3 regions of the Vibrio sp. R15-SG3-ISO1B genome follow, and region 2 is predicted to be linked to each of the others. Evidence: predicted binding sites of a transcription regulator. Region 2 holds the regulator's gene; each other region holds the start of a gene.

Region 1 (10,835 bases), on a different contig from region 2:
TCGCCACTGAGTAAAACCCACTCGTTGAGCGTGTCATAAAGCGGTTGATAGAGCGAAGCCATACTTGGTGAGTTGATGACCACTTGCTCCGCCTGACGATGAAATTCGGTGAAATCTCGTGGTTTGTCGGACACCACTATATCGGCTGAATTGAGCACATTGGTCAACTCGCCATCGAGATACTGCTGAGCGCGATCGGTTGACTGAGCACAGCCAAACAAAACACCGGCCGCAAGCAGAGGTAAGATTTTTTTGAGCACGTTGGTTTTCCCTTATTGTCGTTGGCGTTAAGCATGGCAAAGTGCCTGGCCGATAGCAACGAAAAAGCGTTAGCGAATGTTATGCTGGTATTTGGCGTCAAGACGATAGATAGGTTGATAATGAGGCTGTGAAATCAACTTCATTTCAGAGAACTCTTGATTGAGGATCTGAAAGCGCTTGGTGTCATCACCGAAACGGTATTCAAAGAACTGACCATCAAAGGCAAAATTGGTATCCACGACCCGCCCGTTGATCACGACACCATTTTCATTGAGGACGAAACGATCCGTCGCATACCCCGCGACATTTTGCTCAATCCAAGTACCGTAAAGGAAAGACTTAGGATAAGTGACCTGTAAGTAATATTGATAGAGCTGCGTGCCCAGCAGCGCAACCACTAACGCAAGTCCGGCAGCCATCAAAAAGAAGCTGCGCTCTTTCAGTTTGTTTTTTATCGCGCCGTTTGCGTCGATGTTACTCTTCATGAATGGGTTCCAAACTTGCTCTTAATAGTAAGTCTTAGACCAAAATGCGCACTTTGGCGAGTCTAGCCAAGGTCACTGTTTGCTTTCCATCTCAAGAAAATCCGCTCGAGATAAGAAAAGCACTTGCCGAAACAAGAATAAAATTGCAATATTTCCACATACTCATTCACTTGTAACTTTGGACGCTTCTGTGAAAATTCGAAATACCGCCCTTGTGAAAGGGTTCAGACAATCGGCACCTTACGTCAATGCTCACCGCGGTAAAACCATGGTAGTGATGCTCGGAGGCGAGGCCGTCGCAGATGCAAATTTTCCGAATATTATCAGTGATCTTGCTCTTCTTCATAGCCTGGGCGTGAAAATCGTCGTCGTCCATGGAGCAAGGCCACAAATTAACGACATTTTGCAGCACAATCACAGCGAAACCCCCTATCACAAGGGAGTACGAGTGACGCAAGAAACCCATTTGAGCTACGTGATGCAAGCCGCCGGTCAACTGCAACTGGCCATCACGGCGCAGTTTTCCATGAGCATGAGCAACACGCCGATGGCGGGAACACAGCTCAACGTCGTCAGCGGCAACTTTATTATTGCCCAACCGTTGGGCGTCGATGATGGTGTGGACTACTGTCACAGTGGCCGCATTCGGCGTATTGATGTCGAAGGCATCAATCGCATGCTCGACCATGGCTCCATTGTGCTGCTTGGCCCGATCGCCAGTTCAGTGACTGGCGAGTCATTTAACCTACTCTCGGAAGAGTTGGCTACACAAGTCGCCATCAAGCTCAAAGCCGATAAGCTGATCGGTTTTTGTTCTGAGCAAGGGGTCATTGATGCCAATGACAATGTCGTGGCAGAGCTGTTTCCTAAAGATGCCGAGGCCATTTTGTCCTCACTGGAAACGGAAGCCAACCCTAGCAGCGACGACACCTCTGGGACACTGCGTTTTTTGCGTGCCGCCACCAAAGCCTGCCGCGCTGGAGTGCCACGCAGTCATTTGGTCAGTTATAAGGTGGATGGCGCGCTGATTCAGGAACTCTTCTCGCTTGATGGTATCGGTACCCAGATCGTTCATGCCAGCGCTGAGCAAGTGCGAATGGCTGACATCAATGACATCGGTGGGATACTCGAGCTGATTAGGCCACTGGAAGAGCAAGGCATACTGGTCAGACGCTCTCGTGAACAACTGGAGCAAGAGATTCATCAGTTCACCATCATAGAAAAAGACGGCTTGATCATCGGCTGTGCGGCGCTTTACCCCTACCCGCAGGAAAAAATGGCCGAGATGGCCTGTGTCGCGATTCATCCAGAATATCGTGATGGTAACCGCGGCCTGCTGTTACTTAACCACATGAAACTGCAATCCAAAGCACAAGGAATTGAGAAGATTTTTGTATTAACCACTCACAGTTTGCACTGGTTTAGGGAGCAAGGTTTCTTCGAAATGGGCGTTGAGTGCCTACCATCTCAAAAACAGAATTTGTACAACTATCAACGCAAATCAAAGATATTAAGCATCAAACTTTGATTTTTTACTGCCGTTTTTCTCATTAGGAATGAAGGGGAAAACGGCAGTTGCCAAGATTTTCAAAACTAAATTATTAGCCATTTTAATAGGTTAGCCACCGAGCTATCGATTTTTATCGATAAGCACTTTATTTAATATATTGAATTGGTTAATATTTGCGCTCCCGATTCAGGGGCTCTATGGACTTACCTTCACTTACGACCTGAGAGAACTCGGCGTAAGTCGCACGGATTGCTTGAAGTAGATAAACACGATACTAAGAGCATATAACTTGATGAAAACCATCATCTGTAACTCGATTCAAAGTTTTTGGGATATGGCAGACAACGAACTGTTAGCCGGGCTCGACGTACATTGTGTCTTCCCAGTCACAGAAGGGTTGAAGGCGTTTATCCTCAATTACCAAGAAAAATACGCGATTCGCAGCATCTCATTTACGCAAGCGCTGTAACCGACGGCGCTCGACGCTGCCCAAGCGCAGCCAGCAATCAGGGACGATTGCTCATCCCTTCTCTCACCTTACTCTTTTTCCTTCAAGCGCTGTGTCAAACCACTGGCCCGAACCGTTCGCACTTTTATTCCTCTTGCCATCACCGACTCATCCACATACAGACTTAAACGTGATTTAGCGCGAGTGACGCCAGTATAAATGAGCTCTCGAGTTAAGATAGGGCTAAACTCCGGTGGCAAAATCATCAAGGTATGATCAAATTCACTGCCCTGCGATTTGTGAATCGTCATCGCATAGGCGGTTTCATGTTCGGGCACACGGCTCGGTAACACCGCCTTTACGCTGCCATCTGGCAGTTCAAAAAAGACTTTCAGCTTGTGCCCTTCTTCGTCAGGATCACGAATGCACAAACCGATGTCACCATTGTAGAGGCCTAACGCGTGATCGTTGCGCGTCACCATCACGGGCCTACCGTGGTACCATAGCTCATCTTGTACCTGAATCAGCTTGCGCGCAGCCAAAGCGCGCTCAATACGGGCATTGAGCCCTTGCACACCAAAGTCCCCTTCTCGAACGGCGCACAACAAACGACAACGTGCAAATGCCGATAACGCGTTGCGAGCGAGCGTATTGAGATCTTCCTGCGCCTGATTCACCTCATTTAACAGAGCAAGGTAGCCGCGATACTCTTCCACCAGAGATTTTATCAGCTGTTGATAGTGCTCTGTGTCGATAGGGTATTTGGCTATATCCTCAAACCCTTGCCGCCAAACTTGCTCCACCTTGCTTACGTCTCCCAAGTTGATGGCTTTGGCCAATTGACCAATCCCGGAGCGCGCATCAAATCGATAACTCTTTTGCAGCATACAGAGACTGTCCGCCATCCCTGATTGGCTGGCGCTTGCTTCATGCGCGAGTGAATCAAACCCTGTCAGTTGGGCGACTAGTTTGCCCTGCAAGGCGCTATACCCCTCTTGATGGAAAGAGCAGATGTCGCCCAATACCGCGCCCGCTTCCACTGACGAAAGCTGATCTTTATCGCCGAGTAAAATCAGCCGAGCCTGCTTGGGCATCGCATCCACCAGCTTATGCATCATAGAGAGATCGACCATCGACGCCTCATCGACGACCAAAATGTCCAAATGCAGAGGGTTATCGTGATGATGGCGAAACTCGGCGCTGTCTGGAATCGCGCCAAGCAAACGGTGAATGGTGCTAGCTTGTGTCGGTATGGCCGCTTTCAACTCTGGACTCACCGCCAATTGCTCCACCGCTTGGCCGATAGATTCAGTCAGGCGCGCGGCGGCCTTTCCTGTCGGCGCCACCAATTTGATGGTTGGCACATGACCATGGATGCGATCTTGTTTTGCTTGCTCAATCAAGGCGGCGAGTAACTTGGTCACAGTGGTCGTTTTGCCTGTACCGGGTCCACCAGAAATCACAGCAAATCGACGAGTGAGCGCCACCGCCGCCGCCACCTTTTGCCAACTGACGCATACCGCTTGGGGGACGAGCTTATCTAAAGCAGACAACTCGGCCACGGTTTTGGCCTGCTGGAGTATTTGGCCTATGGCAACCCAATCGAGCTCATCAGGCGTAACCACATCCAAATGGTCACACACTAATTGCTGAATTATGACGGGGGTTACCGACTGACTTTTTCTAATATTGTCAAAAAGATAGCGATAATTTCGCGCAAATAGATGATCAAGAAGTTCGGTCAACTTCGCTTGCTCATCAGGCTTTAGGATCATCGGTAACCCAAAGCTCAATAAGCGTTCGGATAAGGTCGTTTCATAATGCCAGAAACGGTGCAAGTAGAGTCGCTCACCATCGAACATCAAAGGAAGCGGCTCACCCGCACTCCCCACCCACGACGAATTCACTAAATGGGCAGCCCAATCAAATGTATGTAAGATCTGATTGAGATTCAGCGCTGCCTCGCCATACAAACCGAGCTTGTGTGCCAGATCCGCCTTTTGACCATTGGCGTCAAAAAGGGGTAAACAGATATTGCCTTTCGCCTGCTCTGCACTGGTCAACCCAGCGATAAACGCCAGGTGGTCATCGTTAGACTGCTGATGGATAAAACGCGCAAATTGGTAGTCCAACTGGCGAATCATGCCTTTTGCTGCCAAGAGTTGCAGCTGTGAAACAAGTAGCGCCATGTCTAGATCAACTCCCCTTGGCCCGCTGGGTTAAATTTGGTTTCAATCGGCTTACCCTCTATCAATCGATCTAAATCCTCCAACATGGCTAAGCTCGGTTTCGCCGAAAAAATGCCGTGTTCGCTCTGGCCATCCATACCGCGTAAAAAGAGATAATAGACACCGCCAAAATGGTGTTGATAGTCGTAATTCGCTAAGCGGCTGCGCAAGAAACGGTGTAGGGCTAAGGCATAAATCTGATACTGGAGATCGTAGCGATGATCGGCCATCGCTTGGTTAAGCGCCTCACCATGGTAATCGCTGACATCACTGCCAAGGTGGTTCGACTTCCAATCCAGTACGTAGTAGCGACCTTGGTGCTCAAACACCAAATCGATGAACCCTTTTAACATGCCGCGCACTGTTTGGAACCCGAGCTCACCGGCGCGCGCGGACAGGGTATCGTGACGCGTGATCACTCGATTCAGGGATGGCGCGTCCAAAACGGTAATGGGTAGTAAAAACTCCATCTCTACCAAACGCTGAGATGGCCCTTTTTCATTCAGTCGCAGTGCATCGCCATCTAAGGGCGTCGCCAACACAGTATCGACCAACGATTGCAATACAGGAAGCCAGCTCTCATCCAACTGCTCGGCTTGCAATAGCGATTCGATGATGGCGCGATTGTGATCGCTATGGGCAGACTCGGTAAATTCAACGTCTTCAAATAACGTATGTAAGAAAGTGCCCGGCCTTGCACCGCGGGGAAAGGTGAAAATCGACTTTTCTGGTTCAGTGAGTGACGCTTCGTCGTGATCCTGCGCCGAGTCCACATCAAGGCGCAGTACATCCTCAAACCCTTGCGCCGCATGACTAGACGATTGTTTAACGAGACCGGAATAACTGGTGATGCGCCAATAGCGGTCCAGTGGTGTGGTAAATGCTTTGGCGCCAAGTGGCGGCATCTCTGGTGGAGGAATCATCAGCGGCTGAGCGTGCGAATTTGGCAGGTCCGCCACAGCAACACAAGCCAACGCCTCACTTTGCCGGCAAATCGCCTTAGTCAAATCTGAGATGCCCCCCTCTTGGCCATCTTGCAGTAAATAACCCATCGCACTTTTGTGTACGCCCGTCGGCTCTTTGGTCGAGCGACCATTACGCAGTGGTGCGGCGCCGACAAAACAGCCATATACCGCACGCGTCAATGCCACGTAAATCAGACGCAGATCTTCTGCAAGACGTTCGTTATCCGCAAGCGCCAAAGCCGCGCTTTGCCCAGTAATATCGAGCATGGTCACATCTTGCTCAGCATCGTAATACTTCGCCTCGCTCGCTTCACGATAGCTCAATGCAAACGGCAGAAAGACTAAGTCGTACTCCAACCCTTTCGATTTGTGGATGGTGACGATCTGCACCAGATTACGCTCCGATTCCAAGCGCTGAATTTGCTCATCACTGCCACCAAGCCCTTGCTCCGCATCGCTGATGGATTGCGCCAACCAACGCAACAAGCCATGATCGCTGTCGAGTTCACCACTCATCTGTTGCAATAACTCACCCATGTGCATCAGATCCGTCAAGGTTCGCTCACCGTTTTGCTCTTCTAGCAGGCGCTCTGCAATATGACGCTTGCTGATCACGCTGCGCAACATCGGCAATACGCCGCGTTGCTGCCAAAGTTGGCGGTAACCTTTAAACTCATCGATCGCGTTTTCCCACTCGTTTTCATCGTTGTTCAAGCTATCAAGTGTTGCAGCATCAAGGGCGAACAGTTCGCTGGCTAAGCACGCTCTTAACGCTCTGTCGTACTCGGGCGTCAGCACCGCTTGCAATAGACGCTGCACATCGCTTGCAACAACAGAACTGAACACACTGTCTCGATTGGAGAGATAGACACTGGCAATGCCTTGATCGGCCAGCGCTTGTTTGATCATCCGACCTTCATTCCCAGTGCGCACCAACACAGCAATATCACCGGCCTCAATCGCCTGCTCGCCTTTCGCGCCTACCAACATGGCCTCATTATTAGCCGCAGCCTGAAGAATTGTCTGGATCTGGTTGGCCGTCGCACTCGCCATCGCCTCAAGGTACTCACCTTTGGCCAGCGGTTTCTCTTCAGCTTCTTGTAACCAATACGTCAACGCTGGTTGTCGTGTGCCGCTTAACGTCCAACCTTTGCGCTCAGAACCCGGAGAGGCGTTGACGGGATAAAAAGGAATATCTTGATCGTAGATAAACGGGCTTTTCGGCACTGAAAACACTTGATTGACCGCTGCCACCATATCTGCGCTTGAGCGCCAGTTCGTGCCTAAAGTGAAATGCGACGTCACCTGTTGGCGCGCTTTAATGTAGGTAAAAATATCCGCGCCACGAAACGCGTAAATCGCCTGTTTCGGGTCGCCAATCATAAACAGACCGCACTCAGGGCGATCAAGGTAAATACGACTGAAAATACTGTATTGCAGCGGGTCGGTATCTTGGAATTCGTCGATCATTGCAACGGGATAGAGAGTGCGAATGCGCTCACGCAGTAGCTCAGTATCATCAAGGTCGATCGCCGCAGAAAGCTGAGTCAACAAGTCATCAAACGAGAGCCACTGCTTCTGAGCTTTGGCCGCTGCCAGCATTGCGCGGCAATGCTCTATCGCATGAGCCAACATCGGCGCCTTCAGATCCACCGGGTGAGCGAGGTGCGCTTCAATACGTGCAAATAACGGGTGCTCAGGTGCTTTGCCTTTCGGTGTTTTTTCAAGCAGTGCGTTTTGCGCAAACTTCTCCAGCGCCGTAGGTATCTCATAGTTTGTCGTCGCTTGGGCTGCCCAGGCAGAAACACTCTCTATCCAGGTCGGTAGCGATTTTTTACTGTAACTGCGCTTATTGACGTCTGACTCGTTGATGATCGCCAGCACCTCGTCTTGATGCGCTCGCCAAAGTGCCTTAAGTTCATCAATTTGAGCCAGATTACGCTCATGCAGATCCGCTAAGCTGCCCTGCATTGCAGGCACGCTTAACGCCAAAGGTGCACCAGTCAAATAGTTCGAAATCGCGGCTAACAGCTCATTCGGCGCCCGCCAAATTCGGCGAATTTCACCTGCCAGTTGCGGGGGTAATGGATAGAAATTACGCCGCCAATAATCTGCGACCACTTGCGCTTTTAAATGGCTTTCATCAGTGACAAATTCATTGCTAAATCGACTGCCTGACTCAAACGCATTTTGCGTCAGCATCCGCTGGCAGAAACCATGAATCGTGTAGACGGCGGCTTCATCCATCTGCCTTTCCGCTTGCAGCAATATTTGCGCAGCTTGAGCGTGATCCGTCACCGCTTCAAGCAAAGGCTCGATCACTGGGTCGCTGCTTTGGCCACGAGCAAAAGCAAGGCGCGCGTCATGAATACGCGCCCTAATCCTATCGCGCAGCTCCGCCGTGGCAGCCTCAGTAAAGGTCACCACCAAAATCTGATCCACAGTGAGCGGATGCGCGTGCCGAGTCTGCTCGTCGCCATGCCCGAGCAACAAGCGCAAATAAAGCCCTGCAATGGTAAAGGTTTTTCCTGTTCCAGCTGAGGCTTCAATCAGCCGAGCACCATGCAATGGAAAGGTCATCGTATCGAGTGCGGTCGGTGTGATATCACCACCACTAGAAAGAGTGGAACGAGACGATGCGGTCATAAAATTCTGCCCTTTAACTGTACGAGTTCACACATTGGCTCAATCGCACATTGTATGAATTCATGGATGTTTCACCTATCACGATTCAGCTCGACAATATTAGTGCTAATACTCAATGTGATCCGGTTAATAAAACGCTATTTTATCTGTTAACCCCATAAAAATACGGGTAGTTCTGCGATCTTACTCACAGCAGCCTATAGAGTGAGTCGTTAGTATCCGCAGCATGAGTTGAGGCAGTGTGTCTGCCCATCAACCCAACAAATCATGGTCCCTCTGACCTGTGGCCGTACAGCGAACGCCCTACACTATAATGATTTTCTGGCGGCCACTTTACCTTCTGCTATTTTTGCTCTTCATCTTCACTGACCCTTTAAGACACATCGGCAGCATCTTGTGCAGCGAGACGAGGTGCTTGAATGACGCGAGCAGCCAATGTACGCACTCGAGCGGCCAGTTCCTCATCCCATTGCGGCCAAATACGACGAATGTAACTGTCGTTGCCTTCGCCACTCGACATGTAGCCATCATTGAACGTATCGGCCATTTTTTTCAGCGATTTGTCTTCATCCTCCACCCACTTTCCGCGACTAAAGCCCGCTTCTATCGCCGCTAAAGCGGTACGAGGGAAATAAGGTAAAGGCTCACTCATGCCTTGGTAGTAAAAACCCACCAGCTCATTGAGTAGTGCGTACGCTTGCTCACGAGACTCTAGTGCAGGGTAGATTAGATGCTGCGCCCCTTCTTTTTTGTCATAGCCGATCAGGTGAGTGCGCAGCGCACGACCACTGGCGGCCATGGCCAAATGATCAAGCCAAGCGGAGAGATAGTCTTGAGATCGAATCCGCCCAGTACGAAAACGCACTAGCCCAGATTGGTACACTTGAGTCAACCAGCCGACCAGCTGTACGGGTTTGCCATCGCCAAGCACATCCAACGTGAGAGTGACTTCATGATCCTCACAAGGCGCTTGACACAATCCGTGCAAGGTTTTCGCTAACTCTTCACTTTGCACTCGGTTGGTTTCAAACTCAATGTCACCAAAGGCGCCAATAGGCAAACGCCCTTCGGCGCGATGCTTCGCCACACATTGCGCCATCAAGCGACTAGGATCGCGATCAGCTAATGTGTGAGCGGTCAGCAGTGTCGTAAGCAGCTCATCGCGCAACTGATAGCTTTCCAGTCCGCCCAGCACAAAGGGCTCTTCATCGTTCATCACAGGTTGCGGCGGCTCAAACGTCACCTTTAAACGGCGGTTGAAAAAGTACTGAACAGGCAGGCGCCAAAAGCGTTGCAGCTCGACTAAATCCAACTCGAGTGGAAAATGCGCGCCGAGTAAGTAGTCACTCAACTGACGCTGAAAATCACCACTTTTTTGCCCCTGGCGCAAGGCGGCAGGTAACCACTCTTGAGCGTAACTTGCCCGCTCGCCAAGAAACGCCTCAGCGCTGAACGGCACCATGGGATGAGACGTGCTCAAGTGGTGAACAAGGCGCGAGCCGGACTCATCACAGCCTAAATCTGAATCGCCTTCCAAACAGTAGTTTTGATGGCAGTATTCCATTAACTCAGAGACCAACACCGATGGCATGCGCGGCGTGTTGTCTTGAATTGAGCGCCCGACATAACTGATGTAGAGCGTATCCTGCGCCGATAACAGCGCCTCTAAGAAAAGGTAGCGGTCATCATCACGGCGCGAACGGTCGCCATGCTTGGCGCGACCATTCATCAAATCAAACCCTTCCGGCGGCACAGACCTAGGGTAAACGCCTTCATTCATCCCCAATAGACACACAGTCTTAAATGGAATGGAGCGCATCGGCATGAGGGTACAGAAGTTGACTTGGCCGGCAAGAAAGCGCTGACTTACCCGCGTACCAGAGAGTTTGTCACGCAAATACTGCGTCACAATCGCAGCAGAGAGCGGCGCACTGAACGCGGCATCATTCAGCTGCTCTTTGAGCATCGCCAACGTATCACGAATGGATTTGAGCGCCGCTTCACCATCCAAATCCACCAAAAAGAAATCATCCAACAGTTGAGTCAGCACTTCGCGCCACTGATCCACCCCCTGGCTCTGCGCTAACTTAGCGCGATAGTGAGCAACGGTTTCAATATAGTGAGCCAGTTTGCCCGCCAGTTCGGCGCCAAGGCCTTGAACTTCGTTGAACGGCGCCAGTTCGCCTTGTTCGGTGTTCAGCAGCCCTGCCGATGCAGGCATCGCATAGCCCAGCAACATGCGGTTAATACCAAATTGCCATGTATTTTGGCCTGTTTTAGGCAAATCAAATT
Region 2 (10,835 bases):
AAAAAGTGAAAGAGAGCAGCGAGCAGATAGCCGAAGTGATTGCTAAAGAGACCGGCAAGCCGTTGTGGGAAACGCGCACAGAAGCCGCGGCCATGGCGGGCAAGATTGCCATCTCTATTCGCGCTTATCATGATCGCACAGGCGAAAGTACCCGTGAAGCGGCGGGTAACCAAATTGTACTGCGCCATCGCCCGTTGGGTGTGATGGCGGTGTTTGGCCCGTATAACTTCCCGTGTCATTTGCCCAATGGTCACATTGTCCCAGCGCTGCTGGCGGGCAACACCGTGGTGTTCAAGCCGTCAGAGCAAACGCCGCTGACCGGTGAGCTAGCGATGAAGCTGTGGCAACAAGCCGGATTGCCTGCGGGCGTGATCAACTTAGTCCAAGGGGGCAAAGAGACGGGCATTGCGCTAGCAGAGTCGAAAGGCATTGATGGCCTGCTGTTTACTGGTAGCGCCAATACAGGTCACCTGCTGCATCGCCAATTTGCCGGTCAGCCAGACAAGATGCTGGCACTGGAGATGGGCGGCAACAACCCTATGGTCATCAGTGAGCACTATGGTGAGCTGGGCGCGACGGTCTACACCATTTTGCAATCGGCCTTTATCAGTGCCGGGCAGCGTTGTACCTGCGCACGTCGTCTCTATGTGCCTGTGGGCGACAAAGGCGATGCCTTGGTCAATCGCTTGGTTGAGGCCACACGCAAGCTGCGCGTCGATCAGCCGTTTGCAGAGCCAGCGCCTTTTATGGGCCCACAAATTTCGAAAGCTGCGGCACACTTTATCCTCAACGCACAGGCGAACTTGCAGAGCCTTGGTGGTGTGAGCTTGGTGGAAGCGAAAGCGGGCGAGGCGGCGTTTGTCACTCCGGGGATTATTGATGTCACGGCCATCGAAGCGCTGCCAGATGAAGAGTATTTTGGCCCGCTGCTGCAAGTGGTGCGTTATCAAGGTCTTGAGCGCGCCGTTGAGCTGGCCAATGACACCCGCTTTGGTCTCTCTGCTGGGCTGGTGTCCACCGATGATGATGAGTGGGCCTACTTTGTTGACCACATTCGTGCAGGGATCGTCAATCGCAACCGCCAATTAACTGGGGCAAGTGGCGATGCGCCGTTTGGCGGACCGGGCGCCTCGGGCAACCTTCGCCCAAGTGCTTACTACGCTGCGGATTATTGCGCTTACCCTATGGCGTCGATGGAAGGCGAGCACACCTTGCTGCCTGAGACGTTAAGCCCGGGTGTAGAACTGTAAGACGCACCTTGGGCTCGCTTGGAGCCCAAGGTGTTCGATTCATTGCTAGGTTTGTGATTAAGCCATTCTTTTAAAGAACCAGCTTTACGATTCAGCTTCACGATTAACATGGAGACGTTATGACGCCTGCTCAACTGTTCGATTTACTGTGGCAAGACTATATTTCCCGTCTATGTCCTCAAGCGGCCAAGGTTCATCAGCTTTTAGAAGAAGATGAGCCGCTGATCAATGACCATATTGCGCTGCGCACCTTTAACATTGCGCCGCTCGGTATCGAGACATTGGCTGCGCCATTTATTGCGCTAGGTTACCAAGCGTGCGGTGACTACCTGTTTGAGAGCAAACACTTGGTCGCCAAGCACTACGAGCACGCCGATCCGACGTTGCCAAAAGTGTTCATCAGTGAGCTGAAAGTCGAAGAGTGCTCAGCGCCGCTGCAACGCATTGTCAGCAAGCTGGTGGCACAAGTGGAGGCATACGCACTGCAAAGCCATGAGTTTTTGTATGCGGGCCGTTTGTGGGATCTCAGCTATGAAGATTTTCAAACCCTCGCCCAAGAGAGTGAGTACGCAGCATGGCTTGCGGCGCACGGCTATGGGGCCAACCATTTCACCGTAAGCGTTAATCAGCTCAAGGCATTTGACGAGGTCGCGGCGGTGAATGAGCACCTGCGCCAAGCGGGCTTTGTCATCAATGAGTCGGGTGGCGAAGTGAAAGGCTCACCAGAGGTACTGCTTGAGCAATCGTCCACCATGGCAGACAAAGTCGAGGTGAGCTTTAGTGACGGTACGCAAGTGATCCCAGGCGGCTTCTACGAATTCGCCAAACGCTATCCGATGAGTAATGGTGAGCTCTACCCAGGGTTTGTCGCGGCGTCAGCGGATAAGATATTTGAGAGTACGGATGGGGGAAGTTCCTAGTGCCTAGTTGCTAGTTCCTAGAGGGGGGCTGGTTAAATGGGTGATGGGTAATAGGTAGTGGGTGATGGGGCTAGGTCCTGGTAAATAAAAAGCCACCGCTGGTAAAACAGGGTGGCTTTCTTAATCTTTAAAGGTTTTCTCTAGGAACTCGTCACTAGGAACTCGCCTCTAATAATCACCTATCTCGTGCCGTAGACGACGATGGTTTTACCGTGGGCGGAGATCAGGTTTTGCTCTTCAAGCATCTTCAAGATACGGCCAACGGTCTCACGTGAACAGCCGACAATCTGACCGATCTCTTGACGCGTGATCTTGATTTGCATGCCGTCTGGGTGCGTCATGGCATCTGGCTGTTTCGCTAGGTTAAGTAGCGTCTGCGCGATGCGGCCTGTCACGTCTAGGAAGGCGAGGTCACCGACTTTTTGGCTCGTCACTTGTAGGCGGCTTGCCATTTGCGCAGATAGACGCATCAGGATGTCAGGGTTGACTTGGATAAGCTGACGGAATTTCTTGAATGAGATCTCTGCAACTTCACAAGGTGATTTAGCGCGAACCCAAGCGGTACGCTCTTGATCTTCTTCAAATAGACCAAGTTCACCGATAAAGTCACCTTGGTTTAGGTAAGAAAGGATCATTTCCTTACCTTCTTCGTCTTTAATCAGTACCGCCACAGAGCCTTTGACGATGTAGTAAAGCGTCTCTGCTTTCTCACCGGCGTGGATCAATGTGCTTTTTGATGGGTACTTATGAATATGACAATGTGACAGGAACCACTCTAATGTTGGATCGGTTTGAGGTTTACCTAGAACCATAATATCTCACTTCCTCTGCAGGGTACGCTTGCCGCTTTCCATTTTTGTCGCGCCAGTAAAAGGCGCGAAGCCTTGAACAAGGCTTTTTAGGATAAGAGCACTTATTCAATGCTGCAAGCCATCTTTGTTTCGGTTACAAATAGTAGCCTTTTTCAAAAGGGATTTCTTGATTTTAATCGTGTCAAGTTGGTGATTGTTTACGCAAAAATGTGCACATGATCACGGTATGACAAGTAAACGGGTCTTAGGACTGATCTCTAGCCAATTTTACCCGTCTCGATAAGCTGCTGTAGGATAGGTCTGACGATGAGCTCCATCGCAAAACTCATCTTACCCCCCGGCACGACAATAGTGTTGTGGCGCGACATGAAAGAGCCATCAATCATAGCGAGCAGGTATGGGAAGTCGACCTGTTTGATGCCGCGCAAGCGGATCACTACAAAGCTTTCATCCAAACTTGGGATGCCTTTAGCGTTAAGTGGGTTGGACGTATCGACGGTCGGCACGCGTTGGAAGTTGATGTGGGTGCGCGAAAATTGCGGGGTAATGTAGTTGAGGTAGTCATCCATCGAGCGGACAATCGAGTCCATTACCGCTTCGCGTGAGTGACCGCGATCGCGCGTGTCACGGACGAATTTTTGAATCCACTCCAAGTTCACAATCGGTACCATGCCAATCAAAAAGTCGACGTGTTGGGCGACGTTGACCTCACCATCCACCACGCCGCCATGCAGTCCTTCGTAGAACAGCACGTCAGAATTTTCCGGCAAATCTTGCCACGGCGTGAAGGTACCCGGCATTTGATTGTAGGGCACGGCTTCATCGAAGGTGTGCAAGTAGCGACGAATTTGCCCTGTGCCTTCATTGCCATACTGCTTAAAAAACTCAGACAGCGCAGGGAAGTCGTTCGCCTGCGGACCAAAGTAGCTGATGTGGCGTCCTTGCTCGCGCGCTTTGCGGATCTCGACATCCATTTCTGGGCGCGTAAAGCGGTGGAAACTGTCCCCTTCCACCCAAGCCGGTTTCACGCGCATCATGTTAAACATTTTGCGAAACGCTTCAGAGGTCGTGGTTGTGCCCGCACCGGAAGAGCCCGTTACGGCAATAATGGGGTGTTTTGCTGACATGACAAACCTTGTCTTATTCCTTGTCAAATGATGACCAATATAGCATGTTCTATTGATTGATCACGGTATGGCGTTTTTTAACGCACTGGAAATATTAAAACTTTGATTTGAGTTGAATATCCACGCTCTCATGCAGCTCTGAATAGACCACCACCGCGTCACCACTCACCAAGCTCTGACGGATCTGGGCGATTTTCTCGTCAAGAGAGATTTCCTGCTCGCCATAGTCCGTCCCTTCACGCAGTACAAATTCACGGATCAGGTTGTCTAGGGTGTCAGGGGCGATCTGTTGCCAAGGGATGATCATAAATACCTCATTCATTTATGATGAAAGTTGAAGGCGGCTATTATGCCGAAAGGGCTAACGATTCGAAACGCTTAGGGATTCATAGTACGCCGGCAACGCCTCTTCCAACCAAAAGCGCGGTTTGATGGCGCTGCCAGTGAGGAACCCGACGTGGCCGCCTTGATCGAACAGGCGGTAGTCGATGTTGTCTGGCAGGACAAATTTCGGGATGACGTCGGGCGTCATAAACGGATCGTCTTTGGCGTGGATGATTTGTGTCGGCAGACGGATCTCTTTCAGGCGACGGATCCCAGAGCAGCGCTGGTAGTAGTCTTGCGCGTCTTTAAAACCGTGGAGGGGAGCTGTGATGAGGTCATCAAACTCCATCAGTTTAGTGACCCGTTTGATGCTTTGATAAGAGAGATCGAGCTCGCCTTTTAACAGATGATGTTTACGCAGCGCGTTTTTCTTAAGTGAGGAGAGCAGGTAGGTTTTGTAGACCTTGGAGAAACCTTGCTCGATCCGCTCGGCGCAGGCCGACAAATCCAAAGGCGCGGAGACGATGGTTGCCGCGTCAAGCAGTGGCTCATCGCGGTAGTCGGCTAAGTAGTTCGCCAACATGTTTCCGCCTAGAGAGATGCCGACCGCGACTTTGGTTTGATCGGGAAACAGGTGGTTGAGGTGGCGTAAAAAGTGGCGAGCATCCTCGGTTTCGCCTGAGTGATAGGCGCGCGCGGTGTGGTTAGGTTTACCGCTGCAACCGCGAAAATGCATCATCACGGCGAGCCAGCCCTGGGAAGAAAACGCGTGCATCAATCCGTTGGCGTAGGGGCTGTAAAAACAACCTTCTAAGCCATGAAACAGCACGAAAATGGGTTTGCGCGCGGCGCTCTCTTGTTGCCAATCTTCGCTCCAAGCGAGATCGAGAAAGTCGCCATCGGGCGTATCAAGTGTTTGCCAGATAGGCTCAAACAAGGCTTTTTTGCGAATCAGGCGCGGAGCCAAGGTTTGCAGGTGCGGATTGGTGAGTCCTTTCGCGGCGGTAAAATGTGTCATAAGCCTATCCCTTGCTCGCTTCTGTATTTGGCGGGTTGCCGACAGTCGGATACCAATCGGTATGCAGCGCGGCGTAGAGGGGCTCAGCATCCTGCTGCCGGCAATAGTGCAAGGTGAGTGGTTCGCCTTGATTCTCTTGCAGTGTGAGCGTGTTGACGCCAGTGAGCAAATCGACCTGCTGCTGTTTTTCTAGCTCTAGCTCGAATTGCAGTGCCTCGCGGTAGAGCGTATCGGGCGCGCCAAGTTTTAACTTGCGGCGCAGCTCTCGATAGCTGTGCAGCAGAGGTTCACATCGCGCCAGGCTAGCGTGCAGCGTTGCCCAGCCCTGCTCGTCAAAGGTGAGCCTCTGCTCATCTAACCAGCGTACCAGCAGCAGTAAATTGACATTGCCACCATAGCGGTTTTGCATACTAAGACAGGCGTCTTTCACTTCACGCACGCTGTAGTATTGCAAGCAGAATGCCCACAGCTCGTCGTGTGACAGCCGCGCGGCTTGCGCGCTGTCTTGCGATGCTTGTGCTTCGGTGGTCTCTACTGGCTCGCGTCCGTGAACGCTGCTTCCATCTGTTCGAGTTGTTCTTGCCCTGCCATCCATTCCATTTCTACCTCCTCAAGCTCAGCTTTGCAGCTTGCTTGAGTCGCCAATACTTGATTAAGTTTAGCCTTATTTTCTGCTTCATACAGGCTGTTGTCAGACAGCTGTACTTCAGCGTCATTGAGCGCTTTACCCAACTTATCCATTTTTTCTTCGAGTTTTGTCAGAGTTTTGCGAAGAGGGGCGGTCTGCTTACGAAATTCTGCTTCACGACGCTTTTGCTCCTTCTTGGCGGCTGCGCTGTTGGTGGTGCTTTTTTCAGGTTGAGCGTCTTGCGCGTCACGCCTCTCTTGTTTTTGCTGTTCCGTCAGCCATTTATAGTAGTCATTGAGATCGCCATCAAAGGGCGCGACTTGTCGGTCGTGCACCAAATAGAGGTCGTCGGTGGTGGCGCGCAACAAGTAACGGTCGTGCGAGACGATGACCATCGCACCCTCGAAGGTTTGCAACGCGAGGGTCAGCGCTTCACGCATATCGAGGTCTAGGTGGTTGGTCGGTTCGTCGAGCAGCAGCAAGTTCGGTTTTTGCCACACAATCAGCGCCAGCACCAAGCGCGCTTTTTCGCCGCCGGAGAAGGGCGCGACTTTTTCTAGTGCCTTATCGCCTTGAAAGCCAAAGCTGCCAAGGTAGTTACGCAGCTCTAGCTCGTTTTTATCCGGGGCGATTTGCATCATGTGCTGCAATGGCGTCTCTTCGGGATGCAAGGTTTCGAGCTGATGCTGGGCAAAGTAGCCAATTTTGACCCCTTGTGAGTAGGTCAAATCGCCACCTTGAGGCTTGAGCTCGCGTGAGAGCAGTTTGATCAGCGTTGATTTACCGGCGCCGTTGCGCCCAAGCAGACCAATTCGGCTGCCAGGAACCAGGTTGAGACGAATTTTGTCGAGGATTAAGGCATCGCCGTAACCAGCACTGACCTCATCCATCATAATGATCGGGTTAGGCAACGCCAACGGCTCACGGAACTCAAAGCTAAACGGGTTATCAAATTGTGCCGGCAGGACTTTTTCCATTCGCTCCAACGCCTTAATGCGGCTTTGCGCTTGGCGCGCTTTAGAGGCTTTGTAACGGAAGCGGTCGATGTAGCTTTGCATGTGCGCCATCTGTTTCTGCTGCTTTTGAAATTGCGCTTGTTGCAGGATCAGTTTTTGCGCGCGCTGCTCTTCAAATGACGAGTAGTTGCCGGTGTATTCATTCATCGTCTGGTTTTCGATATGAATGATGCGACCAACAATCGGATCGAGAAAGTCTCGGTCGTGAGAAATCAAGATTAAAGTACCCGGGTAATTTTGCAGCCAGCGCTCAAGCCACATCACGGCATCCAGATCCAAGTGGTTGGTCGGTTCGTCGAGCAGCAGCAAGTCAGAGCGACACAGCAGCGCCTGCGCTAAGTTAAGGCGCATCCGCCAACCACCGGAAAACTGAGTTAAATTCCAGCTCATCTGCGTTTGGCTAAAGCCTAAGCCATCGAGCAGCTCCGCGGCGCGCGCTTTAATGCTGTAGCCGCCAATGGTTTCGATTTTGCCGTGGATCTCAGCGACGAGCGTGCCGTTGTCTTTCTGTTCCGCTTCGGCCAATTGCGCTTCCAGTGCACGATACTCGCGGTCACCATCAATCACATACTCAAGGGCGCAGCGCTCTAGGGCGGGCGTTTCCTGAGCCACCCAAGAGAGTTCCCAGTGAGCGGGTTTAGTGAAGTTTCCGCCATCGATAGAGAGTTCGTCTTTGATCAGCGCAAACAGTGTGGATTTACCACAACCGTTTTTGCCGACTAGGCCGACTTTGTCCCCCGGATGAATCGTCGCCGTAGCGTGTTCAAGCAGGGGTTTGCCGCCGCGCAGCAATTCGATGTCAGAAAAGGTGATCATAATGTTACCCGTTGGGTTCTCGCGATGTGGACTGGTCTTGCGTCGCATAGTAGGGGGATTGGCGTAAAAAGTCGATCATTGCGTCGGTGTTGCTGGCGTATGTGTTGTTTCGGGTTGCGCTTTTCTTGGGCCTATTGGTGGTGTGAATTGATTGATTAGCATTGAGAATTAGCAGCGAACCACGTATTGTCAAAGGCAACAGAGAAGAATGGATGGTGATTCACGGATGGAACTGTCATCGACCCCCACGTCTAAGCAGACACTTAAGCATAAACCTAAAGTGCTGGTACTGTACGCGCACCCAGAGTCGCAAGGTTCAGTGGCCAATACGATCATGCTTAAGAAAATAGCCTCACTTGAGCACGTTACTGTGCGCGATTTGTACGCGCACTATCCTGAATTCTTTATTGATGTCGCTGCTGAGCACCAACTACTGCTCGAGCACGATGTAATTGTCTTTCATCACCCTCTTTATATGTACTCTTGTCCGGCGCTGCTTAAAGAGTGGATCGATCGTGTGTTAAGCAAAGGATTTGCCTTTGGTAAAGGCGAAGCGCTCAAGGGCAAAGTGTGGCGCAGCGTGATCACCACCGGTGGTCATTTTGATGCGTACGCCAAATCGGGCTACAACCGCTATCCACTGTCGGAGATTTTGCAGCCTTTTGAGTTGACCGCCGCCTTGTGTCAAATGGAGTGGATTGAACCGCTGGTGCTTTACTGGGCGCGCAATGTGACTGACTTGGAGCGTTATCAACATGCCGAAGAGTACCGTCAATGGCTCAACGATCCGCTTGCGCCGATGACTACGGGGGCCGAGCTGAGCGAGGCGAAAGCGCGCGCACAAGGGGGGCAAGATGGCTCTGGAAAGTGATTTTCTGCAAAGCAGCGTGATTTTCCTGACCGCTGCGGTGGTGGCGGTGCCACTGGCTCAGCGTTTAGGCCTGGGCTCTGTGCTCGGTTATCTGTTGGCGGGCGTGGCGATTGGTCCTTGGGGACTGGGGCTGATTAGTGATGTGGAAGCGATTCTCCATTTTGCCGAATTTGGTGTGGTGCTGCTGCTGTTTTTGATTGGCCTTGAGCTCAATCCCAAAAAACTGCTGAAAATGAAAGGGCCGATTTTAGGCTTGGGCGGCGCTCAAGTGGTGTTGACTACGCTCGTATTGGCGAGTATTGCCAATCTCTTTGGCGTGAGTTGGCAAACCAGCGTGGTGATCGGTATGGGGTTGGCACTTTCGTCTACCGCCATCGCGTTGAAAGTGATTGAAGAGCAAGGGCTAGGCGGCAGTGAGGCCGGGCAATCAGGGTTTGCGGTGTTGCTGTTTCAAGATATAGCGGTGATCCCTATGCTGGCGGTGTTGCCGCTTCTGGCTGGGCACACCAGTGGTGATTGGCTCAGCGCCGTGTGGATGGTCGGCGGCGTGATAGGTTTGCTGGTCGGTGGTCACTATTTATTGCGCCCTTTGTTTCGCTACATCGTATTAAGTGGTGTGCGAGAGTTGTTTACCGCGTGTGCCTTGCTGCTGGTGATCGGCATCGCTTTGTTGATGCAGTCTTTGGGGCTATCAATGGCGCTCGGGACCTTTCTTGCGGGCGTGCTGCTGGCAGAAAGTGAATACCGACATGAGCTCGAGATAGCGATTGAGCCGTTTAAAGGCTTGTTGCTTGGGCTGTTTTTTATTGCCGTAGGCATGGCGGTCAACCTTGGTCTGTTGGCGCTAGAGCCGTTGGCGGTGCTGATATCGGTGATTGGCCTGGTATCGATCAAAGGGCTGATTTTGTACTTGCTGGCTAAGGCGTCGGGCAGCCGACCCAAAGCGCGCAGTAAAATGGCGGCCATTTTGAGTCAAGGTGGTGAGTTTGCGTTTGTGATTTTTACCGCTGCGAGCAGTCAAGGGTTGTTGAGTAAAGATCAAACCGCGTTTTTATTGGTGGTGGTCAGCCTCTCTATGGTCACCACGCCTTTGCTGTTGATGGCGCAGAACAAGTGGTATGCACGCGGGCTCAATACCTCAGGTCAGTCGGCGCAAAGCGACATCATCAACAAACGTCCGCGGGTGATCATTGCCGGTTTTGGGCGCTTCGGGCAGATTGTGGGCCGACTGATGTACGCCAACAAAATCAAAGTGACCGTGTTGGAAAGTGATGCCAGCCAAATTAAGCTCCTGCGTAAATATGGCTACAAGGTATTTTATGGTGACGCGACGCAACTGGATTTACTGCGTGCCGCCGGCGCCGACAAGGCGGAAGCGATGATCATCTGTACCGACTCACCGGATGAAATCATGAAGATCGTTGAGCTTTGTCAGCACTATTTTCCGCACCTAAAGCTGCTTGCTCGTGCGCGCAGCCGAGTGGAGGCGTATCAGCTTCTCAGTCACGGTGTAGACAACTATTCGCGCGAAACCTTTTTGGGCGCGTTAGACTTAGGGCGTCAAGCCTTGGTTGAGATGGGCATGCACCCCTATCAGGCCAAACGTGCTGAGGCGCACTTTAGAAAGTTAGACAATGCGATGCTCAAAGAGCTTCTGCCACAGCACAACGAAGATAAGCAGTTGGCGCTGAGAGCCAAAGAGGCGCGTAAAGAGCTGGAAGAGATTTTTGGTCGTGAGATGGAAAGCGACCAGCAATCGAAAAACTACTGGGATTGAGCCCATCAAGCTCTAAACTTCCCATAACCCATAACCCATAACCCTACAAACCCAATAACAAGAGCACCATGAAAAAACGATTTATAGCTGGGGCGAGTTGCCCACATTGCCAAGCTCAAGATACCCTGCGCTGGTGGATAGAGAACAATATTGAGTGGGTCGAGTGCGTGGAATGCCAGCATACCGATCAACGAAAACCGCAAGAGGTGGAGAAAACGCCCCATGCTGGTCAAGATATGATCGGTATTTTTAAGCCAGATTGATTGAGTTTATAAA
Region 3 (10,835 bases), on a different contig from region 2:
TGAGTTCACTCAGCAAAACAAACTTACCCAACAGCGCCATGATAAGTGCACTGGCGCCATAAGTACCGATGCGGCTGTCTTTCATGATCTCAAGGCGGCGCTCGGTGGTCATGCCGCCGCCAATACCATCCGCCATGTCCGTTAGGCCATCTTCATGAAAGGCGCCTGTGAGCATCAAGCTAAACACCATCATGACAAACAGCGCCGCACTGCTGGGCAGCCACCACTGCGCTGCGCCATACACCAAGGCGCACAACGCGCCCAAAATCGCGCCGACCAACGCAAAATAACGCCCGGCTTGGTTCATGCGCGCCTCACTATAAGGCGTCGAAGACGGGATAGGGAGACGCGAGAAAAATCCCAACGCCAAACAAAACAGTTGCCATTGATATTTGCTCGCGCGCCACATTAGACCGTTACTCCGGCTTCTTCAAAGCTCGCCATCGTGTTGTAGAACTCGGCGGCGCTGCGCAGCAAAGGCACGGCCAATACCGCGCCAGTGCCCTCACCTAGGCGCAGCTGCAAGTCAAGCAGCGGCAAAGCTTCCAGTCTTTGCAGCAACAATTGATGACCCGACTCATGCGAGCGGTGGGCAAAAATCATCATCTCTCGGCTTGAAGGTTCAAGTTCGCTTGCCACCAACGCTGCCACACTGACAATGAAACCATCAACTAGCACCGGCACTTTCGCTTTAGCCGCCGCCAAGAAAGCGCCAACCATCTGCACAATCTCAAACCCGCCGACCTCGGCCAATATCTCTTTCACGTCTAGACCGTCACAGCGCGCAACACCTTGAGCAACCAGCGCCACTTTACGCTCGTACTGCTCATCGGTGATGCCCGTTCCGCGGCCGACGCAGCGCTCAACCGGCTCCTTGGTCAAGGCACTCAGCAGGGCCGCCGCGCTACTGGTGTTACCAATGCCCATTTCACCAAACATCACCAGCTCAGAACCAGATGCGATCACCTTATCGACCACCTGCGCCCCCAGACGCAAGCCGTTCTCGACCTGCTCAGAACTCATCGCAGCTTGCTCGGCAAAATTGTGGGTTCTCTCGCCAAGACGCTGAGAGATAAACTGCGCCGAGTCAGACTCCACAGGCAGTAAGATTCCGCAATCAACGACAGTAAGCGCAACATCGTTGGCGCGGCAGAAACAGTTCACCGCAGCGCCACCCGCTAAAAAGTTAAGCACCATTTGCTGCGTCACAGCGCTAGGCGCAATGCTGACGCCCTCATCGGCAATCCCGTGATCGCCGGCAAAGACGATAGCAGCAGGTTGGTTGAGCGTGATGCGCTGCGCGAGTTTTCCCGCTTTGCTGCTTTGTATCAGCGCCAATTGATGGGCGGCTGACTCAAGCAAGCCAAGCGAGCCAAGAGGTTTGGTTTTTTGGTTGATACGGTGCCAAATGGCGTCAGAAAAAGCGTGGTTTAACATGTTATTTGGGCCTAGCTACAGAAAAAACGTCACGGGTCAAAGCGTATTGGCTGCCCCCGAGACGGGAAAGTGGGTTGAGCGACAGAGCATCAATCGTCAGGCGTTTGCCCTCTTCTGTCACGATATTAGGATCAAGGTAAATCTGCTCAATCTTGGCAAAAATAAGGCTTTGCGGGGTATCACCGATCTCTTTGACTTCAAACAGCGAACAACCAAACGCCACCGGGCAACCTTGCACCCGAGGCAGTTCAAAACCGTCAAAGCCAACCAACTCAAGACCGGTGGCTGCCACTTCTGACTCACCATGCTCTAGGGTTGCGGCGGTTTGCGTCACCGACTCGGCTTGCGCCTGATGAGCGATATGCACCACCATTTTTCGGTTTGCTAGTACATTGCGCGTCGTGTCTTTGATCTCGCCACTGGGCTTTTTGCCCACCGAAAACATCAACAGCGGTGGATTACTAGAAATCGGCGTAAAGTACGAAAACGGCGCCAAATTATAGTTTTGCGTGCCTGATTGCGTCAGTACCCAAGCGATGGGTCTGGGAATCACCGTTTGCGTCATCAAATGATAAATGTCCGCAGGCGGCATGGTCGTCAAGTCAATGTTCATCACGTATCCCTATGGTGAGATTGAATTTTTGTCAGTGTACCGCGAAATACCGTTTTGAACACCCGCCGCCCCTGTTGTGATTGACCATTTGCTGGTCAATTCATCGGTTTTATTGACCTCAACTGGTATTTTTCTCCATTTGTACTATATTTTCATCAATAACGTAGAACGCTTTTGATCAGTAACGTAGAGCGCAAGGAGGTCTGTATGATTGCAAATCGACGTTCAAGTAAACCCAAAAACGGCTCGTCCTCACCCAAGAAAAGCACTCGTCGCTTACCTTTCTCACTCACCTAACCCCGGTTCTTCCACACAAGGACACAAATACACATTAGATCGCGAAAGATAGGATGAGATCATAGACTTTTCACTGATCCTGTAGGATTCTTCGTTCACCTTCCTCGAATTCATGCAAGGCTGACGGTGAACCAGACTGAACACAACCCCAACGAACGTGCACCGCTTGTCGTCATCACGGCAGGCGCCACGGGCCTAATTGGCAACGAGCTAATGAAGCAGATGCTCGAGGCCGAGCCGATCGAGGCTATTTACGCGTTATCTCGTAAAGCCTTGCCCTATTTTCATCCCAAATTAAAGACGCTGATTCACCCTGAACTGGAAGTACAGACGTGGACAGACGACAAACCGACCCCCACCTATGGCTTCATTTGTTTAGGCACCACACGCAAGCAGGCAGGCTCTAAAGAGGCGCTAGAACACGTCGACGTCAAACTGGTGTGTGAGGTCGCGAGCGAAATGAAACTGCTTGGCGTGACGCGTCTCGCGGTTGTCTCGAGTTATGGCGCGTCATCGCGCTCACTGTCTCATTACCTACGCTGTAAAGGAAAAATGGAACTGACCATTGAGCGTATGGGGTTTGAGCAAGTGGTGTTCTTTCGCCCTGGTCCATTAGTGGGGCTAAGAGATAAGCCAAGAAATGATGAACTGGTTTTGCAAGCGGTGCTAAAAGTGGCGCGCCCACTTATGATAGGCCCATTGCGCAAGCTGATTCCCATTCATGCCAGTGACGTCGCGCGAGCCATGCATTACGCACTGTTTGCAAAAGAAAAAGGCCATAGCAGAATCCGCGTCCTCGAAAGCCCAGATATGTTGGCGCTGATTGAGCGTTATCGTTAGCAGTCGATGACTCGTAGCGCCTCTACGTTGGCCGTCGGGTCCTTATTGTCCTTGATTTGTCCTGACGCGCAGAAAATCGTCACCCATTGCCCTAGCTTGAAAGTTTTTCGCCATTTCCCTTGCTTGCGCGCCCTTTCTTGACGGATACTTCACGTCAATCGCACGCAATTTCTGGAGAACCCATGCAATCTGATAATCAACCGACGTTTTTCTTCTTTGATTATGAGACTTGGGGAACCAGCCCTGCCAAAGACAGGCCGAGCCAGTTTGCAGGCGTACGCACCGATATGGATTTCAACATCATCGGTGAGCCGCTGGTGATTTACTGTCAGCCACCTGCCGATTACTTACCCGCGCCAGAAGCGGCGCTCATCACGGGTATCACGCCGCAAACGGCGGTCAGTAAAGGGCTGCCAGAACCTGAATTTATCGCTCAGATTCACGCGCAATTGGCGACGCCCAATACCATTAGCTTGGGCTACAACAGCATTCGTTTTGATGATGAAGTGACGCGCTATACCTGTTACCGCAACTTTATTGATCCCTATGCGTGGAGCTGGCAAAACGGCAACTCTCGCTGGGATCTTTTGGATGTGCTACGCGCTTGTCATGCGTTGCGACCTGAAGGCATCGAGTGGCCAGAAAACGAAGAAGGCTTTATTAGCTTTAAGTTGGAACATTTGTCGGTCGCCAATGGCATTGAACACGCCAACGCGCACGACGCGATGGCGGATGTGATTGCCACCATTGAGATGGCAAAAAAAATCAAAGCCGCACAGCCCAAATTGTTTGATTACTTTTTGTCGATGCGCCACAAACGCAAACTCAATGAGCTGATCGATATTGTCAACATGACCCCCTTGATGCACGTCTCCGGCATGTTAGGCCGAGAGTGCCAATACACCAGTTGGATGGTTCCAGTGGCGTGGCACCCGACCAACCAAAACGCGGTTATCATGGTGGACTTAGCCAAAGATCCTCAGCCACTGTTGGATCTTGATGTCGACGCACTCAACACGCGTTTGTACACCAAGCGAGACGACCTAGGGCCAGATGAACTGCCCGTGCCGGTCAAACTGGTGCATCTCAATAAGTGCCCAATTCTCGCCCCTGCGAAAACCCTCACGGCGGACAATGCCGCTCATATTGGCATCGACCGCGAGCAGTGCTTACAAAACCTAGCCACGCTTCGCCAACACCCAGAAATCCGCGAAAAGTTGATTGGCTTGTACAGTATTGAAAGAGAGTACGCCGCGTCATCCGACGTGGATACTCAGTTGTATGACGGTTTCTTTTCTCCTGCCGACAAAGCAGCCATGGAGATCATTCGCCAAACTGAACCGCAGCAACTCGCAGGTCTAGACATTGAATTCAGTGATCCACGCATCGCCCCGCTACTATTTCGCTACCGCGCACGCCACTACCCATGGACATTGGATGAAAAAGAGCAGCAGCAGTGGGCGGCGCATTGCCGCGAGTACTTCGAAAGTCGCATTGAAAATTACATGATCAATCTGGAAAACTTAGTTCATGAACATGAAAGTGACGAAAAGAAAGTCGCTATCTTAAAATCGGTCTATCAATACGTTCAACAGTTGGTCTCTTAAGGCAACACCGCTCTTATGCCTCGTACTTTATTGCACTACTTCATCTCATTTGGCTTGATTTTTCTCTGCCTGATCGCCGGTCTTAATATTCAGCAATGGCTGAAGACCTCGATTCCCGGCAGCATCATCGGCATGCTTATTTTGTTCTGCTTGATGGCAAGCGGCTTGGTGCCCTCAAAGTGGGTCAAACCCGGTGCGACGCTGTTTATTCGCTATATGGTACTGCTGTTTGTGCCCATCAGTGTCGGCTTGATGGAACACTTCGATCTGCTCTACCACAATGCGTGGCCAATTCTGGCAAGTGCGATTGGTGGCACGGCGATTGTCCTCATCTCTCTGGGCTGGATGCTCGATCGCCTGCTTAAGCGAGGCAACCAATGATGTGGCTACTCGTGACTGTGGTGGTGTTTTTGAGTGCGCGTTGGGTGTGCAGTAGAGTCAACTCACCGTTAATGAACCCGCTGCTGGTCAGCCTAGCGGTTCTTATCCCGCTTCTGACTTGGCTGAGCGTTCCTTTTGAAACCTATTACGAAAGCAATCACTGGATCAATCTCCTGCTGCAGCCTGCGGTTGTGGCCTTGGCCTACCCACTGTATGAGCAGCTCCCTCAAATTCGGGCCAATTGGCGCATCATTATGTTGGCATGCGGCGTGGGTAGCGTCCTGTCAATGGCGACGGCCAGTCTGATTGCCGTTAGCCTAGACACCGACTTAACCTTGATCGCCAGTTTACTCGGCAAATCGGTAACCACACCGATTGCGATGGAAGTCTCTAGCCATTTGGGTGGCGAACCCGCGATTGCAGCGATTTTGGTGCTATTGGTCGGCTTGTTTGGGGCGATTTTTGCCTACCCTATCTATGGGCTGTTAAACATCACCCACCCAATTGCAAAGGGTCTGACCATGGGCACTGTCTCACATGCCCTTGGCACCGCGACCTGTGCGGAGAAAAACGCGCAAGATGCGGCGTTTAGCTCTCTGGCTCTGGTGGTATGTGGCGTGATCACCTCCATATTGGCACCGTCATTTTTTGCTCTGGCACTCTGGTTATCGCACTAGCTGCGGCTAGACAGTGCGCCAGAATTGTGTGACATCACTCATCTATCAGCAAATTTGCACTCGTTACAAACGTAAGTGTGATTTTTATCACTGTATTGTTTGGTGCGTCGCATAGAATGATTGTCCAGTATCACAAGATGTCAACAACCTAGCTATGTTTTCCCTAGCATCGAGCTTGACTCTGAAATAACAACAAAGGATTCACTATGACCAGCCGCATAGAACAAGCCCTGACACAGCTCCCTAGCGACGTTGCCGATTACCTCAAACCCATCGTGCTGAGCGAGTCATTTGATGCCACCCTGTCAGCCGACCAATTTGAGCAGTTTAAAAACATCAGCGGTAAAAACGATGCTGATACGCGAGTGATGCTCTTGCCTGTCGCGGCGGCGTTCTCCTACGCCCCCCTGTCTAAATTCTACGTGGGCGCGATTGTGCGCGGCTTAACGGGTCGCTTATATTTCGGTGCCAACGTTGAGATTGCCGGTGTGCAACTCGGTCAAACGGTACACGCCGAGCAATGTGCCATCAGCCACGCGTGGATGAAAGGCGAGCAAGGCATTTCTGACATCACCATCAACTACAGCCCTTGTGGCCACTGTCGTCAGTTTATGAATGAACTGTCGACGGCAAAAGAACTCACGGTTCAATTGCCTGAACGTGAAGGCAAGACTCTGCACGATTATCTGCCAGAAGCCTTTGGCCCTAGCGATCTCGGCATTGAGTCGGGTTTGATGTCTGAGGTCAATCACGGCTATCACAGTGAAGACGGTGACGAGTTGGTACAAGCGGCTCTGAAAGCGCTGAATATGAGCCACTCACCTTACACTCACAACCTGAGCGGTGTCGCACTCAAAACCACCGATGGGTCGACCTATCTCGGTGCGTACGCTGAAAACGCTGCGTTCAACCCAAGCTTGCCACCACTGCAAGTCGCGTTAATTCAACTGTTGATGGCCGGTAAATCCTTCAGCGACATTGAATCTGGTGCCTTGGCAGAGATGGCCGAAGGCGGAATCAGCCACCTCGCCGACACGCAAGCGACCCTTGAAGTATTAGGACCAGATATTCCGCTGACCTATCTTGCGATCTAAGCTTTAGCGCCGACAAATTGTGCTCGATAATAAAGCGCCTTTTATCCACATAACGTGAGTAAAAGGCGCTTTTTCTGTTTACGGTGGCAGTGTTGTCTGCGAAGACCTATTCTGCCTACAACGAAAAGTAGCGGCTCACTATCGATGCATCAAACGTCAAAGAACGGCGTCGCATCCACTTCTAGCTGACTTGGCGCAATCGCTTTGGCAATCTTGACACTGCTGCGCTTGAGATCGACAAAAGCCACATCAACATAACGCTTGTTCTTGCGCGAGTAAAAGCACTTCACTTCCGGTTTCAGCGGCTCAGATTCATTGGATGTCCAGACGATGCCCACTCGCCCATCACTGAGTTCGACTAACGCCCCCACTGGGTACATACCGATACAGTTGATGAACTTATACACCAAGTCACGATCGAGGTGATTGGGCGTGAGGCTCAATAGAATTTTAAACGCCTCTGCCGAGCTCATTCCACGCTTGTAGACGCGATCCGCGGTGAGGGCATCGTAGATATCCACAATGCAACTCATGCGACCGTGCAGTGGAATTTCATCCCCTTTAAGGCCATTCGGGTAGCCGTTGCCGTCCAGTTTTTCGTGATGCATCAGACAGACATCACGGCTCACATCACTGAGCCCAGTCACGGACATGATCATATCTTTCGCAAACACTTGATGAAGCTTCATGTGCTCAAATTCTTCCGGTGTTAAGCGTGCCGGTTTGTGCAGCACCTTATCATCCACCTTCACTTTGCCCACATCATGAATAATGCCGCCGATCGCCATCTCTTTGAGCATCTCTCTTGGCAATTGCAGATGTTTACCAAAGGTCACCAATAAGGTGGCCACATTGACCGAATGCTCCAATAGATACTCGTCCTTGTTGCGCAGCGCTGAAACACATTGCAGCGCATCGGAGTCCACCAGCGCCGATTCAATCAAATCTTCCGCCCAATCATCAAACTCATCGACATGGACCGTTTTACCATCAAAAGTTTGGGTCAATACGCGATGAGCGAGCCCTTTGGCTTCACGAATAATATTGCTCGCTTTCTTCTGCATGGAAAAACGGCTTTTGGCTTTACGCTTAACTGCCTCGGTCTTCACCGATTCTACCGCCGCAGGTGGCGAAATGTTGTGCGAGTCATCGAATGGCTGTTGCACGGGTTTAAAAGTGCAACCTTTAGCAGACAAACTTTCGTCAACCCAAGCGAATTGGATACCATTTTTGATCAGTTGATTGACGGCTTGCTCTGACGGCACGCGCCCAGCATTTGCTAGGTTCACCTTTTTGTTGTCTTCCAGTGCGGTGACAAACATACCGACGGTTAGAGTGTCGATTGGAATTTTGATGGAATTATTAGGATCGTATTGCATTCTTATTTGATGATTACTCTACAACAAGTCACTTTAAGATTATAACTCTGATTTATGCTACATGCCCAACAAATACATGCAAGAGTCCTAATATAAGTCACAAAATTGAGATGGACGCAAACGTTTGCCTTTTGAGATCTATCCTCGTATGATCAGCGCCAAATTCTACATCTCTAAAAGGTTGATTATGTTTGGTACAGCGACTCGTCAAAATGCAACGCGTGTTCTTCTCCTCGGCTCAGGTGAACTGGGTAAGGAAGTCGCCATTGAGTGTCAGAGACTGGGCTTAGAAGTCATCGCGTGTGACCGCTATGAAGATGCCCCTGCTATGCAAGTCGCGCATCGCAGTTACACACTAGACATGCTTGACGGCGACGCACTGCAAGCCATCATCGACAAAGAGCAGCCTCACTATGTCGTGCCAGAAATTGAAGCGATCGCAACCGACAAGCTGGTGGAGCTTGAAACGCGTGGTCTCAATGTCGTGCCGAGTGCGAAAGCCACACAGTTGACCATGAACCGCGAAGGCATTCGCCGCTTAGCCGCAGAAACACTCTCTCTGACCACCTCTCCATACCGATTTGCCGACAACTATGACGAATTCACCGCAGCGATTGAAGCGGTCGGTCTGCCATGCGTGTGCAAGCCTGTGATGAGTTCATCGGGTAAGGGACAAAGCGTCATTAAGACAGATGCAGACATCGAAAAAGCCTGGGCATACGCTCAAGATGGCGGACGCACTGGCGCAGGTCGCGTGATTGTTGAAGGCTTTATTGATTTTGATTACGAAATCACCCTACTGACGGTACGCGCCGTTGACGGCGTTCATTTCTGCGCCCCAATTGGCCATCGCCAAGAAGATGGCGATTACCGTGAGTCTTGGCAGCCACAAATCATGTCGGATAAGGCGTTAAAAGCAGCGCAGCACGCGGCGCAAAGCGTTGTCGATGCGTTAGGCGGCTACGGTATTTTTGGTGTCGAACTCTTTATCAAAGGCGACACGGTGATTTTCAATGAAGTTTCGCCGCGCCCACACGATACCGGCCTGGTCACTTTGATGTCACAAGACAGTTCAGAGTTCGCACTGCATGTCCGCGCGTTTACCGGCATGCCAATCAGCAGCATCACTCAATACGGCCCTGCCGCGTCTGCCGTCGTGTTAGGTCAAGGCACCTCACAAGACATCCGTTTTGAAGGCATGCAACAGGCACTCAGCGCGCCTCAAACCCAGCTGCGTTTATTCGGTAAACCTGATATCAACGGTCGCCGACGTCTTGGCGTTGCGATTACACGCCGTGACACCATTGAGCAAGCCATCGAAAGCGCCGTCGAAGCGGCAAGTAAGATCAAGGTGATTTACTGATAGGTTCACGCCTCTCTCTATTTAAGTAATAAAAAACTCTGGTCCGTAATGGCCAGAGTTTTTTATTTTCGCCGATTGTCAGAGTTCCGATCGTCGCCTCATGATGGCGCCTGAATCAAATAGACCTCTTCGGCGAAGCGTGACAAACCGCGCTTCGCAATTTTTGGATGGCGCTCGTCGGCATCATCCCGATAGAGCTTAGTCACTTGATACCCCTCATACAGAGCACGAACTTCCTGCTCGGCCACACTAAATGGGGGGCCCGCCATCTCTAATTGAGGATAATCTAAGGTGACCAGTAAAATCCGCCCACCGGGTTTAAGTAACGACTGAATTCTTGCCACATAGTCGACACGCATCTCTTCAGGCAGCGCCACTAACGCTGCGCGGTCATAGACCAAATCGACCGGTTTGACGGGCGCGGTAAAGACGTCTCCGGTGTAAATAGAGAGCTCATCGAACTGAAACAGCTCATGCTGACCATTGAGAGGGATCACCAACGGCGTATAAAAGTGCTCGGCGAAAAAGGCGCGCACCGCAATGTTACTCAGCTCCACCCCTTGCACATCACTGTGTTTGGTGGCGAGCCACACCAAATCTTCTGATTTACCACACAGAGGCACAAATACGTTTTCGTCTGCGCTGGGGTTGGTCGCTGGCCAGTATTGAATCAGCAGTGGATTCACGTCTTCCAAGTGGAAACCAATCTCATTGGATGCCCATTTGGCATGCCAAAACTCTGGATCTTTCATTCTCTTTCTCTTTCGATGACTGACGTGCCATAGCCTAACGGAAAGTCAGCCTTCGTGGTAGGTGGCATAAGGCATTCGGCGATGGAATCTGGTCATAATTGGTTACAACTAGCGGATGAACTTAAGCAAAAACGCGCAATCCAACCAAGGTAAGTTAATGAAATTGAGACCAACATCATAATTCAAAAGTTTATCGAATAGCGGACCTTGGAAAGGCCATTTCCATCCCAAGATCTTAATCAGACACGTAGCACTTAGCGGTTCCTTTTTCCTCCATTTTCTAAGCGACTACGATTCTAAGGAGAGTGAATGAGCGTATTCTTGCGTACCACTGCACTGATGCTGTTAATGCTCAGCCGCGCCCCCGCGTTTGCCGCCATCCCTATGGCCCCTGA

The links. Region 2 encodes CRP, which controls carbon source genes, mostly activating them, when cyclic AMP is high. Its sites were predicted from a motif close to TGTGANNNNNNTCACA; they were not measured.
Region 1: recB (exodeoxyribonuclease V subunit beta) is a predicted target of CRP. The motif match lies at 8,720-8,735, and genes of this name have one in related genera.
Region 3: cdd (cytidine deaminase) is a predicted target of CRP. The motif match lies at 5,929-5,944, and genes of this name have one in related genera.

Annotation. Positions count from the first base shown of each region.
Region 1 covers NZ_JCBDGG010000055.1:98,916-109,750, reverse strand. The annotation lists gene mltA (murein transglycosylase A) at 1-260, opposite strand, end outside; gene AC6R0S_RS17810 (DUF2850 domain-containing protein) at 330-746, opposite strand; gene argA (amino-acid N-acetyltransferase) at 937-2,274, shown strand; gene AC6R0S_RS17800 (hypothetical protein) at 2,549-2,725, shown strand; gene recD (exodeoxyribonuclease V subunit alpha) at 2,794-4,893, opposite strand; gene recB (exodeoxyribonuclease V subunit beta) at 4,896-8,543, opposite strand; gene recC (exodeoxyribonuclease V subunit gamma) at 8,917-10,835, opposite strand, start outside.
Region 2 covers NZ_JCBDGG010000041.1:63,267-74,101, reverse strand. The annotation lists partial or broken gene astD (succinylglutamate-semialdehyde dehydrogenase) at 1-1,250, shown strand, start outside; gene AC6R0S_RS12280 (DUF1338 domain-containing protein) at 1,370-2,170, shown strand; gene crp (cAMP-activated global transcriptional regulator CRP) at 2,350-2,982, opposite strand; gene AC6R0S_RS12270 (phosphoribulokinase) at 3,240-4,109, opposite strand; gene AC6R0S_RS12265 (YheU family protein) at 4,204-4,416, opposite strand; gene AC6R0S_RS12260 (hydrolase) at 4,471-5,451, opposite strand; gene AC6R0S_RS12255 (TIGR02444 family protein) at 5,456-6,046, opposite strand; gene AC6R0S_RS12250 (ABC transporter ATP-binding protein) at 5,983-7,911, opposite strand; gene kefG (glutathione-regulated potassium-efflux system ancillary protein KefG) at 8,138-8,782, shown strand; gene kefB (glutathione-regulated potassium-efflux system protein KefB) at 8,766-10,559, shown strand; gene AC6R0S_RS12235 (YheV family putative zinc ribbon protein) at 10,628-10,822, shown strand.
Region 3 covers NZ_JCBDGG010000049.1:34,962-45,796, reverse strand. The annotation lists gene AC6R0S_RS15865 (adenosylcobinamide-GDP ribazoletransferase) at 1-409, opposite strand, end outside; gene cobT (nicotinate-nucleotide--dimethylbenzimidazole phosphoribosyltransferase) at 409-1,437, opposite strand; gene AC6R0S_RS15855 (flavin reductase family protein) at 1,439-2,050, opposite strand; gene AC6R0S_RS15850 (Rossmann-fold NAD(P)-binding domain-containing protein) at 2,561-3,187, shown strand; gene sbcB (exodeoxyribonuclease I) at 3,370-4,794, shown strand; gene AC6R0S_RS15840 (CidA/LrgA family protein) at 4,810-5,175, shown strand; gene AC6R0S_RS15835 (LrgB family protein) at 5,175-5,852, shown strand; gene cdd (cytidine deaminase) at 6,059-6,946, shown strand; gene AC6R0S_RS15825 (cyclic di-GMP phosphodiesterase) at 7,096-8,325, opposite strand; gene purT (formate-dependent phosphoribosylglycinamide formyltransferase) at 8,513-9,688, shown strand; gene AC6R0S_RS15815 (thiopurine S-methyltransferase) at 9,787-10,440, opposite strand; gene AC6R0S_RS15810 (phosphoribosylglycinamide formyltransferase) at 10,750-10,835, shown strand, end outside.